DNA from 3 places in the Streptomyces sp. NPDC054047 genome. Region 3 is predicted to be linked to each of the others. Evidence: riboswitches for the same ligand, from Rfam matches in the RefSeq annotation. Region 3 holds a riboswitch; each other region holds the start of a gene.
What was found. Region 3 has a riboswitch for S-adenosylmethionine ahead of thrC (threonine synthase). Riboswitches for the same ligand answer to the same signal wherever they lie in the genome.

Region 1: it holds a riboswitch for S-adenosylmethionine, as region 3 does, so the genes downstream of both, ACZ6ZP_RS24300 (putative leader peptide) here and thrC (threonine synthase) in region 3, are expected to answer to the same signal.
Region 2: it holds a riboswitch for S-adenosylmethionine, as region 3 does, so the genes downstream of both, ACZ6ZP_RS02160 (aminotransferase class V-fold PLP-dependent enzyme) here and thrC (threonine synthase) in region 3, are expected to answer to the same signal.

The regions. Positions count from the first base shown of each region.
Region 1 covers NZ_JBVJKV010000006.1:414,937-419,205, forward strand. The annotation lists gene ACZ6ZP_RS24285 (beta-L-arabinofuranosidase domain-containing protein) at 1-834, shown strand, start outside; gene ACZ6ZP_RS24290 (glutathione S-transferase family protein) at 822-1,553, opposite strand; gene ACZ6ZP_RS24295 (hypothetical protein) at 1,629-1,766, opposite strand; SAM riboswitch class IV at 2,025-2,140, shown strand; gene ACZ6ZP_RS24300 (putative leader peptide) at 2,190-2,378, shown strand; gene ACZ6ZP_RS24305 (LLM class flavin-dependent oxidoreductase) at 2,456-3,733, shown strand; gene ACZ6ZP_RS24310 (NtaA/DmoA family FMN-dependent monooxygenase) at 3,756-4,269, shown strand, end outside.
Region 2 covers NZ_JBVJKV010000001.1:457,761-462,029, forward strand. The annotation lists gene ACZ6ZP_RS02155 (glycerate kinase family protein) at 1-1,078, shown strand, start outside; gene ACZ6ZP_RS02160 (aminotransferase class V-fold PLP-dependent enzyme) at 1,030-2,403, opposite strand; SAM riboswitch class IV at 2,569-2,685, opposite strand; gene trpD (anthranilate phosphoribosyltransferase) at 2,760-3,824, opposite strand; gene qcrB (cytochrome bc1 complex cytochrome b subunit) at 3,962-4,269, opposite strand, start outside.
Region 3 covers NZ_JBVJKV010000012.1:141,964-146,232, reverse strand. The annotation lists gene ACZ6ZP_RS34715 (MoaD/ThiS family protein) at 230-505, opposite strand; gene thrC (threonine synthase) at 616-1,932, opposite strand; SAM riboswitch class I at 1,950-2,084, opposite strand; gene ACZ6ZP_RS34705 (glucosyl-3-phosphoglycerate synthase) at 2,252-3,196, shown strand; gene ACZ6ZP_RS34700 (LAETG motif-containing sortase-dependent surface protein) at 3,286-3,615, shown strand; gene ACZ6ZP_RS34695 (alpha,alpha-trehalose-phosphate synthase (UDP-forming)) at 3,716-4,269, shown strand, end outside.

The DNA of each region.
Region 1 (4,269 bases), on a different contig from region 3:
GGCATGGAGAGCGCCACCAAGTACCAGGACTCGGTCTACTTCCAGAAAGCCGACGGATCGGCCCTGTACGTCAACCTCTACAGCCCTTCCACACTGACCTGGAGGGAGAAGGGTGTCACGGTCACGCAGGCCACCGACTACCCGAGGGAACAGGGCGCGACGCTCACGGTCCGGGGCTCCGCGGCCGCCTTCGACCTGCGGCTGCGCGTACCGGCGTGGGCGAGCGACGGCTTCGCCGTGACCGTAAACGGCAGCAGGGTGAAGGCCGATCCGGCTCCGGGGAGCTACTTGTCGGTCTCCCGCACCTGGCGCGACGGGGACACCGTCCGGGTCTCGATCCCCTTCCGGCTGCGGGTGGAGAAGACCCTCGACAAGCCGGAGATCCAGGCCCTGTTCTACGGACCGGTCCATCTCGTGGCCCGCGACAGCGCCAGGACCTACCTCCGGTTCGGCCTCTACCGCAACGCCGCACTCTCCGGCGACCTGCTGCCCACCCTCACGCCGGTCACCGGCCGGCCGCTGCACTACACGCTCGACGGCATCCGTCTCGCCCCCTTCTCCGAAGGCACGAAGGACCCGACACACGCCTACTTCCAGCGGTCCCAACGGACGGTGGTCTTCGGCACGACCGACTCCGGCGTCACCAACCCGACGGGCCCGGGCGGCACGACGCTCCTCGACGCGATCTGGTCGGCAGCTCCCTTCAGGAACAAGAGCGCGCTGGTCAAGCACGCCCAGACGACCGTGGACTCCTGGGTGGGCGCAGGCCGGCTGAGCGCGGCGGAGGGCAGGAAGGTGGTGCGCACGGCACGGGAGGCGTCCTACGCGCGGTGACCACAGGGGCGAGGGTGGTTGGCATAGAAGGCCGGGTGCTCGTGGAGGCGGCGTACGTAGGTACGCACGTGGGGGTACGGGGAGGTGGCCTCCGTCGCTTCCGGGGCGCGGTGGACGAGCGTTGTCCACAAGTCGACGTCCGCCGAGGTGAGTTCGTCGCCCACGAGGTAGGAGTGGGAGGCCAGGCGGTGGTCGAGGCGGTCCAGCGTCGCGGGGGTGAGCGGGGCGGCGAGGAGTTCGTGCCAGGCGTCGATCCTTGTCACCAGGGCCGGTGGGCGCAGGGCGAGCAGCGGGCCGTTGCCGTGCGCGGCGAGGCGGTCGGTGAGGTCGCCCAGGATGTCGGGCGTGTGGTTGCTGACGACGTGCCCGCTCCATCGGTCGCACAGTGCGGGGACGGTCAGCGGGCCGTCGAAGTGGTGCTCGGTGGCCTCGTAGCAGCGGTGCAGCTCTTCGAGCGCCGCCGGGGCGGTGTCCGGTGTCAGGAGCGTGGTCGTGACCGCGTCCCTGAGTCCGAGGAGGTCGAGCGTGATCGAGACGCGCAGGGAGCGGGGACATTCCGCCGAGAGGTACAGGTGGTAGCGGTGGGGGGCCGAATAGAAGCCGCCCGCCAGGGCGGCGCCGATGCGGCTGCGGATCGGTGGGGGACAGACGCCGCTCGGGGAGCGGGAATCCTCCGGGGAAGGCGTGCGGGAACGGTGCGACGCAGTGATCTCGGGCATGGCTCTCCAGACAGCTGAGGGGGCGCGCCGACCGGGCCGTGCGCACGGCGCCGGGGGCGTCTCTTCCGCGTGACGTCAGAGCGCTGGAATCGACGCGCTGCACACGCGCAGCAGGTCGATGTGCAGACGCCTGGTCAGGACGCGGGGGCGGGGCCGGGGCGCGGACAGGAGGGGCCGCTGGGTGCTGCCGCTCTCACCAACCGCCCTGGTCATGTCCACCAGCCTTGCCGTCGAGGCCCGTTGTGTCCGGGAAAACGTGACCGTCCCCGGAAGTCTGGGCGCGGGGGCCCGGCGCCGTCAAGAAGGCCCAGGCAACTCCGGGCGGAACTCCTGGCGCCGGAGCGGAACAGAAGGAGTGGCCCGGCGGTTGTCCCTGACGGGGACGGAGGGCGAGGCGCGTCCGGCGATGTGAGCACGCCCATGATCCACGGGCATTGCGCACCGCAACGGCCTCACGTAACGTCCCGAGCAGGTTATGAGCGTCAGCGTCAAGCCCTGGCTTGCTGACCGGCAACCCTCCCTCGCGGCGGGGTGCTCCAGGTGAGGACCAGGCGGTGCCCGTATCCAGGGCTCCGCAAGCGCGAGACCGGCGAGGCCCCGGGGCCCGCCGAGCCGGAAAGGGTGGAGGTGACGGACGTGCCACGTGCGTCAGCTGTGTCGTCCGAGCCCACGCCGCCCAAGCCGTCCGCGCCGTCCGCGCCGTCCATGTCGCCCGTGTCCTTCGTGCCGCGCGTCCCGGTGATCGCCCCGAGCCGCCAGGTGCATCTGTACTCCCGGCCGCACATCGACCTGCAGCGCGTCGCCGGCGCGCTCTGTCGTTCCTGACCCGTCACCCCGCCGCCGCACCCTCGGAACCGAGGGGCCGGTGTTCTCGTACGGTCGATCAGGAAGGCACACCTTTCGTGTCGTCATCACCTTCACCCTCATCTTCGCTGCCCTCTTCCGCTCCTTCCGCTCCCTCCGCCGGGCTGCACCTCGCCGTCGCGCTCGACGGCGCGGGCTGGCACCCGGCCGCCTGGCGAGAACCGGACGCCCGCCCAAGGGAGTTGCTCACCGCCCGGTACTGGGCCGACCTCGTCACCGAGGCCGAACGCGGCCTGCTCGACTTCGTGACGATCGAGGACGCGCTCGGGCTCCAGTCCTCGCATTTCACCGAGCCCGACGGACGCACGGATCAGGTGCGAGGCAGGCTCGACGCCGTCCTCATCGCCGCCCGTGTCGCCCCGCTGACCAGCCATATCGGGCTGGTGCCGACCGTGGTGGCCACGCACACCGAGCCCTTCCACATCTCCAAGGCGATCGCCACGCTCGACTACGTCAGTGAGGGCCGCGCCGGTGTACGGGTGCAGGTGTCCGCACGCCGCAACGAGGCCGCGCACTTCGGGCGCCGCACGCTTCCCGCCCTCGAAGCCGTCGAGGACCTCGGCAGGCCGGACGTACGGGAATTGACCTTCGACCTCTTCGACGAGGCGGCCGACCACATCGAGGCCGTGCGCCGGCTCTGGGACAGCTGGGAGGACGACGCGGAGATCCGGGACGCCGCCACCGGCCGCTTCATCGACCGCGACAAGCTGCACTACATCGACTTCGAGTCCAAGCACTTCAGCGTCAAGGGCCCCTCGATCACACCCCGGCCGCCGCAGGGGCGTCCCGTCGTCAGCGCGCTCGCCCACGAGACCCCGACCGAAGCGCCGTTCCGGCTGCTCGGCCGTTCCGCCGACATCGGATACGTCACCCCGCGCGACGCCGGGCACGCACGCGCCGTCGTCACGGCGGTCCGCGCCGAACAGGACGCGGCCGGGCGCTCCGACGAGCCCCTGCACCTCTTCGGCGACCTGGTGGTGTTCCTCGACGACGACCCGGCCGCCGCCGTGGCCCGACGGGATCGTCTGGACGCCCTCGCCGGTCACCCGTACACCAGCGACGCACGGGTGTTCACGGGCACGCCCGCCCAACTGGCGGACCTGCTGCAGGAGTTGCATCAGGCCGGGCTGAGCGGATTCCGGCTGCGCCCCGCCGGCGTCGGCCACGACCTCCCGGCGATCACCCGGGGCCTGGTGCCCGAGCTCCAGCGCCGCGGCGCGTTCCGCCGCGCGTACGAGGCCGACACCCTGCGCGGTCTGCTGGGCCTCACCCGCCCCGCAAGCCGTTACGCCGCCGCTGCCTCCGCCACCGCCTGACCCGGAAGGAAGGAACCCCGTCATGAGCAGGACACAGGGCGAGCGGGACAAGCCGCTCAAGCAGATCCACCTCGCGGCCCACTTCCCCGGCGTCAACAACACCACCGTGTGGAGCGACCCGGAGGCCGGCAGCCACATCGAGTTCAGCTCCTTCGCGCACTTCGCGCGGACCGCCGAACGCGCCAAGTTCGACTTCCTGTTCCTCGCCGAGGGACTGCGGCTGCGCGAACAGGGCGGAAAAATATACGACTTGGACGTCGTCGGACGGCCCGACACCTTCACGGTCCTGAGCGCGCTGGCCGCCGTCACCGAACACCTCGGCCTGACCGGCACCATCAACTCCACCTTCAACGAGCCCTACGAAGTGGCCCGCCAGTTCGCCAGCCTGGACCACCTGTCGGGCGGGCGCGCCGCGTGGAACGTGGTGACCTCCTGGGACGCCTTCACCGGAGAGAACTTCCGCCGCGGCGGATTCCTCCCGCAGGAGGAGCGGTACTCCAGGGCGAAGGAATTCCTCGGCACGGCGAACGAGTTGT
Region 2 (4,269 bases), on a different contig from region 3:
GGTGGACGGCGGCGAGGGCACCGCGCGCGCCCTGGCCACCACCGGCGGCGGCCGCCTGGTCGCACTGCCCGCCACCGGCCCCGTCGGCCAGCGCGTCGGCACCCACTTCGCGCTGCTTCCGTCCGGCGTCGCCGTGGTGGAGATGGCCGCGGTCGCCGGGCTCTCGCTGGTCCCGCGCGATCTGCGCGACCCCGGCGCCACGACGACGTACGGCGTGGGCGAGCTGATCCGTGCCGCGCTCGACACGGGCGCCCGCCGCATCCTCGTGGGCTGCGGCGACTCCGGCACATCGGACGGGGGCGCCGGGGCGCTCCAGGCCCTCGGTGCCCGGCTCCTGGACGCGGACGGCTGGGAACTGCCTCACGGCGGACGGGAGTTGACCCGTCTCAGCCGCATCGACCCCTCGGGCCTCGACCCGCGCCTGAAGGACACCGAGATCCGCGTCGCCTGCAACCCCTTCAACGTCCTGACCGGCGAGCGCGGCGTCGCCCGTGTCTTCGGCCCCCAGAAGGGCGCGACGCCCACCCAGGTCGAACAGCTCGCGGCGGCCCTCGAGCACTGGGCGCACGTCCTGAGGCGCGACCTGCACGTCACGGCGGATCTCTCCCTGGGCCCCGGAACAGGCGCGTCCGGCGGCCTCGGCGCCGGTCTCGCCGCCCTCGGTGCCCAGCTGCTCCCCCGCTTCGACGTGCTGCTCGACCACCTGGACCTGGACGCGCGCCTGGCCCGCGCCGATCTCGTCGTCACCGCCGAGGGCGCCCTCGACCACCAGACGCCGCGCGGCAAGATCCCGGCCGAAGTGGCCAGGCGCGCCAAGCGGTTCGGCCGTCCGGTCCTGGTCCTGGCGGGCACGATCGGCCAGGGCGCGCACCACGTCCGGGCGGTGGGCGTGGACGCCTACAGCGCGATCCTGCCCGCGCCGGTCTCGCTCACCGAGGCGCTCGGGCGTGGCGGTGAGTTCCTCACCGACGCGACCGAGCGGGCCCTGCGGATGATCCAGATCGGCACCCGGCTGCCGGTCTCAAAGGCTCAGGCGGTGGTGGTGTCCGGAACGCAACGCCCGTCCTCCGTGCGGTAGTTCCAGCGCGCGCCGTCCGCCACCAGCTCCTTGACGGCGCGCACGAAGCGCTCCACGTGCTCGTCCGGGGTGCCCGCGCCGAAGCTCACGCGGATCGCGTTCAGCGACTTCTCGCCGGGCGCGGCCTCGGGGGCACCGCACTCGCCCTGGGTCTGCGGGTCGCTGCCGAGCAGGGTGCGCACCAGCGGGTGGGCGCAGAAGAGACCGTCGCGTACGCCGATGCCGTACTCGGCGGAGAGCGCGGCGGCGAAGTGCGAGCTGTTCCAGCCCTCGACGACGAAGGAGATGACGCCGACGCGCGGCGCGTCGTCGCCGAAGAGCGAGAGCACCTTCACGGCGGGTACATCGGCGAGGCCCTCGCGGACCTTGGCGATGAGGTGGCGCTCACGGGCGACGAGCTCGTCGAAGCCCGCCTCGGTCAGCGCCTTGCAGGCGGAGGCGATCGAGTACACGCCGATGACGTTCGGCGAACCGGCCTCGTGCCGCGCCGCGGTGTCGTGCCACTCGACGTCCACGCCGCCGTCCGTACGCCGCGCGACCTTGCGCGACGCGCCGCCGCCCGCGAGGTAGGGCTCGGCGTCCCGCAGCCAGTCGGAGCGGCCCGCGAGGACGCCCGAGCCGAAGGGCGCGTACAGCTTGTGGCCGGAGAAGGCGACCCAGTCGACGTCCAACTCGCTGATGGAGACCGGGTGGTGGGGCGCGAGCTGCGCGGCGTCCAGGACGATGCGGGCGCCGTGCGCGTGGGCGGCGGCGGCGAGTTCCTTGACCGGCCACAGCTCACCGGTGACGTTCGAGGCACCGGTCACGCAGACCAGGGCGGGGCCGTAGGGGTCGCGGTCGGCGAGGGCGCGCTCCAGGGTGGCGACGGCCTGGTCGGCGGTGCGCGGGGCGTTCAGGTACGTCACGCGGGCGTCGCGCCAGGGCAGGAGCGAGGCGTGGTGCTCGGTCTCGAAGACGAAGACCTGGCAGTCGGCGGGCAGCGCGGCGGCGAGCAGGTTGAGCGAGTCGGTGGTCGAACGGGTGAAGACGACCTGGTCGTCCTCGCGGCAGCCGAGGAACTCGGCGACCGTGACGCGGCTGTTCTCGAACAGGTCGGTGGAGAGCTGCGAGAGGTACCCGGCGCCGCGGTGCACGCTGCCGTAGTACGGCGCGTACGCGGCCACGTCGTCCCACACCCGCTGCAGCGCGGGGGCGCTCGCCGCGTAGTCGAGCGCCGCGTAGGTCACCTCGCCGCCGGTCACGAGCGGCACGGTGACGTCACGGCCGAGGACGGGCAGCGGGGCGGCACAGAGGGTCTGGTCGGCGGCAGCGATGGAGACAGACATGGCGAACTCCCGTGGGAAGGCAGGCGAGTTCACTGCAAGGGCGCTCGTACGGCGCTGCAGTGACGAAGAGAAAAAGGGGGTGCGGAAGAGGGGCCGGGAAGCCCTATCGCATTCGCTTGCTCACGAGACTGCTCCCTTGAGGACCAGGACCCCAGGGTTCGCAGGGGTCCGCGCTTGCCACGGACCTTGCTGTCCACGGCCTGGTCTTCACCCGGGGCACCCCGCCACGGACGGAGGGTTGCCGGACAGCGAGCCGGGGCCTAATCGCTGTCACTCATGACCTGCGCAGCATCTTGCCACACGATCTTCCCGGTGCACACCGCAGTCCGGCATCCGGACTGCGGTGTGCGCCACACTCAGCTGTTGCTGGCCACCACCCAGCGCTCCAGGGCCCGCTTCGCGGACCCGGAGTCGATCGCCTGCGCCGCCTTCTCGATACCGGCGCCGATCTGCTCCACCAGGGTGCCGTCGCCCGGCGAGAGGGCCACCAGGGCCGCCGCCGTGTTGAGCAGCACGGCGTCCCGCACGGGGCCGCCCTCGCCGTCCAGGAGGCGCAGCGCCACCTCGGCGTTGTACGAGGCGTCGGCGCCCCGCAGCGCCTCCACGGGGACGAGGTCGAGGCCGACGTCCCGGGGGTCGAAGGCCTCCTCGCGCACGGCGCCGTCCCGCACGACCCAGACCCGGGAGGTCGAGGTGGTCGTCAGCTCGTCGAGGCCGTCGTCGCCGCGGAAGACGAGGGAGGAGTTCCCGCGCTCGGCGAAGACCCCGGCCACGATCGGCGCCATCCGCGGGTCGGCGACGCCGACCGCCTGGGCCCGCACCTTGGCCGGGTTGGTGAGCGGACCGAGCGCGTTGAAGACGGTCCGGATGCCCAGCTGGCTGCGCGCCGCGCCGGCGTGCCGCAGCGCCGGGTGGAACTTCACCGCGAAGCAGAAGGTGATCCCCGCTTCCTCGGCCACCTCGACGACCCGCTTCAGCGGCAGCTCCAGGTTCACCCCGAGCTTCTCCAGGACGTCGGAGGCGCCCGACGCGCTGGACGCGGCGCGGTTGCCGTGCTTGACGACCTTCGCGCCCGCGCCCGCGGCCACGATCGCGGACATCGTGGAGATGTTGACGGTCTTGGCGCCGTCACCGCCGGTGCCGACGATGTCGACGGTCTGCCCCGGCACCTCGATCACATTGGCGTGCTCGTACATCGTGCGTACGAGGCCGGAGATCTCCTCCACGGTCTCGCCCTTGGACCGCAGCGCGACCATGAAGCCCGCGATCTGAGCGTCGGTGGCCTCGCCCCGCATGATGCGGTCCATGGCCCAGGCCGTGTCCTCGGCGCTCTGGTCGCGCCCCTCCAGCAGCCCGTTCAGTACACCGGGCCAGGAACGGGCCGCCGCGGTGTTGCCTCCTGCGGGGGTCACAGCGCTCATCTGCCGCTCCTGGGTTCGTCTAGGCATGGGACAGGAACACCTTATCCAGCTCGGGGAACGGCAAAGAGCCCCGTCCATGCACTGGATGCATGGACGGGGCTCCCGCCGTGGCGATCTCTGGTCGGAGCGTCAGACGATCAGTGGTGGCCGTGGCCGCTCGTGATCTCCTTGTACTCCTCGGTGGTGGGCTTGGGGATCTGACCGTCTTCCCCGTAGTAGCCCTTCGAGAGCTTGGCCCGGAGCTTCTGCGAACCCGACACCTTGCGCTCGACGCCGTTCTCGTCGACCGAGGGGCCGATCTCGAGCGGCGCGTACTGCTCGTGCGCGGTGAGCGTGTGCAGCTGCTCCTGGTTGAGCGGCTCGTGGACCTCGATGAACTCACCGTGCGGCAGGCGCTTGATGATGCCCGACTCGCGGCCGTGCAGGACCTTGTCCTTGTCGCGCC
Region 3 (4,269 bases):
ATTCACCGGGATTCAGGGCAACTCGGGCCAGACAAATGCCACGGAAAGGGCAAATGGGCAGTGCACTTTGGCTACTTCTTGTCGCCCTCAGGGCGACTTCGTATATGCGCTGGGCACAAACGGGGAAGCTCGCTTCCCAACTGTACCGCGCTCAACCACATGGAATTGCCCCCTCCACTTCTCTCGCGGAGGGGGCAACAGCAATTACGCAGGGTATTTCCTTAAAGGATCAACCACCCGCGACGGCGGGAATGATCGAGACCCCGGCACCGTCCGGCGTGGCCGTCTCCAGGCCCTGCTCGAAGCGGACGTCGTCGTCGTTCACGTAGACGTTCACGAAGCGCCGCAGCTTGCCCTGGTCGTCCAGGACGCGGGCGGCGATGCCGGCGTGGTTCTTCTCCAGGTCGGCGATGACCTCGCTGAGGTTCGCGCCCTCGGCGACGACCTCGGACTGGCCGCCGGTGTAGGTGCGGAGAATGGTGGGGATGCGGACCTTGACGCTCATGGGGTTCACCTCTTGATGCGGGGAGGAAGCGCCCCTGCAAGGGGCGCGGGGAACTGCGCGAGGACGGACCACGACCGTCCGTCGGCGACGGCGGCCGGGCCCTGCGGCGGCTAGCCGGCGAGCCCGGCGCTGCGGAACGCCTCAAGGCTGGGCTTGATCGTCGCCGTCGCCTGAGACGTCTCGGCAACGGCGTCGAGGGTCTTGAGCCCATCACCGGTGTTCAACACGACCGTGGTCAGCGACGGGTCGATGAGCCCCGCATCGAGCAGCTTCTTCGTGACGCCCACGGTCACGCCGCCCGCGGTCTCCGCGAAGATCCCTTCCGTGCGAGCGAGAAGCTTGATCGCGTCCACGACCTGCTCGTCGTTCACGTCCTCCACCGCACCGCCCGTGCGACGCGCGATGTCCAGGACGTACGGCCCGTCGGCGGGGTTGCCGATGGCGAGCGACTTGGCGATCGTGTTCGGCTTCTGGGGGCGTACGACGTCGTGCCCGGCCTTGAAGGCGGTCGACACCGGGGAGCAGCCCTCGGCCTGCGCGCCGAAGATCTTGTACGGCTTGTCCTCGACCAGACCCAGCTGGATGAGTTCCTTCAGGCCCTTGTCGATCTTCGTGAGCTGCGAGCCCGAGGCGATCGGGATGACCAGCTGGTCGGGCAGCTGCCACCCCAGCTGCTCGCAGATCTCGTACGCGAGCGTCTTGGAGCCCTCGCCGTAGTACGGCCGCAGGTTCACGTTCACGAAGCCCCAGCCCTCGCCCAGCGGGTCGCCGATGAGCTCGGAGCAGAAGCGGTTCACGTCGTCGTAGTTGCCCTCGATGCCGACGAGCTCGCCGCCGTAGACCGCGGCCATGACGACCTTGCCCTGCTCCAGGTCGTGCGGGATGAACACGCAGGAGCGGAAGCCGGCGCGGGCCGCCGCGGCACCCACGGCACCGGCGAGGTTGCCGGTGGAGGAGCAGGACAGGGTGGTGAAGCCGAAGGCGCGCGCCGCCTCGATGGCCTGCGCGACAACACGGTCCTTGAAGGAGTGCGTCGGGTTGCCGGAGTCGTCCTTGACGAACAACTTGCCCTGCTCGACGCCGAGTTCGCGCGCGAGGTTGTCGGCCTTGACCAGCTTGGTCCAGCCGGGGTTGATGTTCGGCTTCTCGGCCACGTCCGCGGGGACGGGCAGCAGCGGCGCGTAGCGCCAGATGTTGTCGGGGCCGGACTCGATCTGCTTCCTCAGCGCCTCGGGGTCACCGGTCGGCAGGTCGTACGCCACTTCGAGCGGGCCGAAACAGGCCTGGCAGGCGAAGATCGGACCGAGGGCGTAGAGCTCGCCGCACTCGCGGCAAGAGAGGCCGGACGCGGGGCCGAGATCCACGGACCCACTGCTGGAGGGGGTCGAAGAGGTGGTTTCGTTCGTTGCGACAGTCTGCGCAGCCATGGAGGCGAGGCCCTTTCTCCTCATCTTCCCCGTGACGCATCTCGTCACGAGACGGAATTGGCACCTTCCCCACCGAGACCTCGCGTGCGCGGTCGGCGGGATGGTTGCCGGGGCTTCAACGGGCCGTATCCCTCTGCCCCTCTGGATGAGCGGTATGGCGCCGGGGCTTCAGGGGCTCCGGGCATTTGTCGCGCGATGACCCCGACATGCGATGGTCATCCGCGTTGTTCAAGACTGTAACCGACGGCCTGGACCCTTGAGATAGTCGTCCGAACCGCGAGATGGATCACATGTAGGCCACACACAGGAGGAGCCACCCGTGCTGGAAGAGGCCGAGCGCTGGCTGACCAGGCGTTCCTGGTCCGTTGCCGACCGTCCGCTCAGCGCACTCGTCGCCGCCAAACGGGCGTCGGGAGCCTCGGTGAGTGTCGTCCTGCCCGCGCTCGACGAGGAGGAGACGGTCGGCGAGATCGTCGCCGCGATCCGCCGTGAGCTGATCGAGGAGGCCCCCCTCGTCGACGAGCTCGTGGTGATCGACTCCGGCTCGAAGGACCGCACGGCCGAGGTCGCGCGGGAGGCGGGCGCGCGGGTCGTGCACCGGGACGCGATCCTGCCGCGCATCCCGGCCGTGCCCGGCAAGGGCGAGGTCCTGTGGCGCTCGCTCCTGGTGACCGGCGGTGACATCGTCGCGTTCGTCGACGCGGACCTGAAGGAGTTCTCGGCGGACTTCGTCTCCGGCATCGTGGGCCCGCTCCTGACCGAGCCCGACGTGGACTTCGTGAAGGCGATGTACGACCGCCCGCTGGCCTCAGCCGCAGGTCAGGGCGGCCGGGTCACCGAGCTGATGGCGCGCCCGCTGCTCAACATGCACTGGCCCCAACTGGCGGGGTTCGTCCAGCCGTTGGGCGGCGAGTACGCGGCACGCAGGTCCCTCCTAGAGCGGCTGCCGTTCCCCGTCGGTTACGGAGTGGAGCTGGGCCTGCTCGTCGACGCACTGCACACCGTGGGCCTGGACGCGCTCGCGCAGGTCGACGTCGGCGTGCGCAAGCACCGGCACCAGGACGGGCAGGCGCTCGGCCGGATGGCGGCGGCGATCTACCGGACAGCGCAGCTGCGGCTCGCGCGCGGCCATCTCGTACGCCCCGAGCTCATCCAGTTCGAACGGGGCGAGCGGGGGTTCGAGCCGCGCACCCATGCGGTGGACACGGAGGAGCGGCCACCGATGGCCGACATCGCGGAGTACGCGGCCCGCCGCGTGGCGTAACCACCCCAGACCGGGCATTTTGTCTACATTCCCCACTTATGTGGCTCAGACAGGTAATGGGAAGCGCGCGACGCGTCGGTGCCGTGGCCATGGCGACGGCCACCCTCACGGCAGGAGCGCTCGGCGCGGCCACCGCGCCCGCCGCGGCGGCGGACGTGGTGGCGCGCCGCGCCACCGCCGCGAACGGCGAGGGCATCCAGGACGGCGACAGCCGACCGCGGCGGGTGCAGGCCCGGACCGTCCCGCGGCAGGAGCAGCGCGAGCCCGTGGGACAGCAGGGCACCCGGGGTGAACTGGCCGACACCGGCAGCGACTCGGACACGATGCTGTACGCGGGGCTCGCGATCGCCCTGTGCACCCTGGGCGCGCTGGCGGTGGCAGCGGCCAGGAGCAGAAGGGACTACAGGCGGGACCGGTAGCCGGTGCGGCCGGGCCCTGATTCCTTGAACGTATACGGCCGGGCCCGCCGTGGGCCCGGCCGTACGTTTGAGTCCTCCCCCGAAGGGCTAGGTTCGGCACATGGTCTCCGAGCACGCCGCCGCACAGATCCTCGTCGCGTCCAACCGCGGCCCCGTCACGTACGCCCTGGAGGACAACGGGGAGCTGACGGCCAAGCGGGGCGGCGGCGGACTCGTCTCCGGGCTCAGCGCGATCGGCGAATCCGACGGTGAATCGGCCCTGTGGGTCTGCGCGGCGCTGGGGGACGGCGACCGGGAGGCCGTGCGGCGCGGGGTCGGTGAGCCCGGCGTACGGATGCTGGACATCGACGCGGGCTCGCACGAGGGCGTGCACGCCGACGCCTACAACGGAATCGCGAACTCGGTCCTGTGGTTCGTCCACCACATGCTCTACCAGACGCCGCTCGAACCGGCCTTCGGACCGGAGTTCCGGGCGCAGTGGGCGTCGTACGAGACCTACAACCGGGCCTTCGCCGAGGCGCTCGCACAGAGCGCGGCGGACGGCGCGGCGGTCCTGGTCCAGGACTACCACCTGGCGCTGGTGCCGGGGATGCTGCGCGAACTCCGCCCCGACCTGCGCATCGGCCACTTCTCGCACACGCCGTGGGCCCCGGT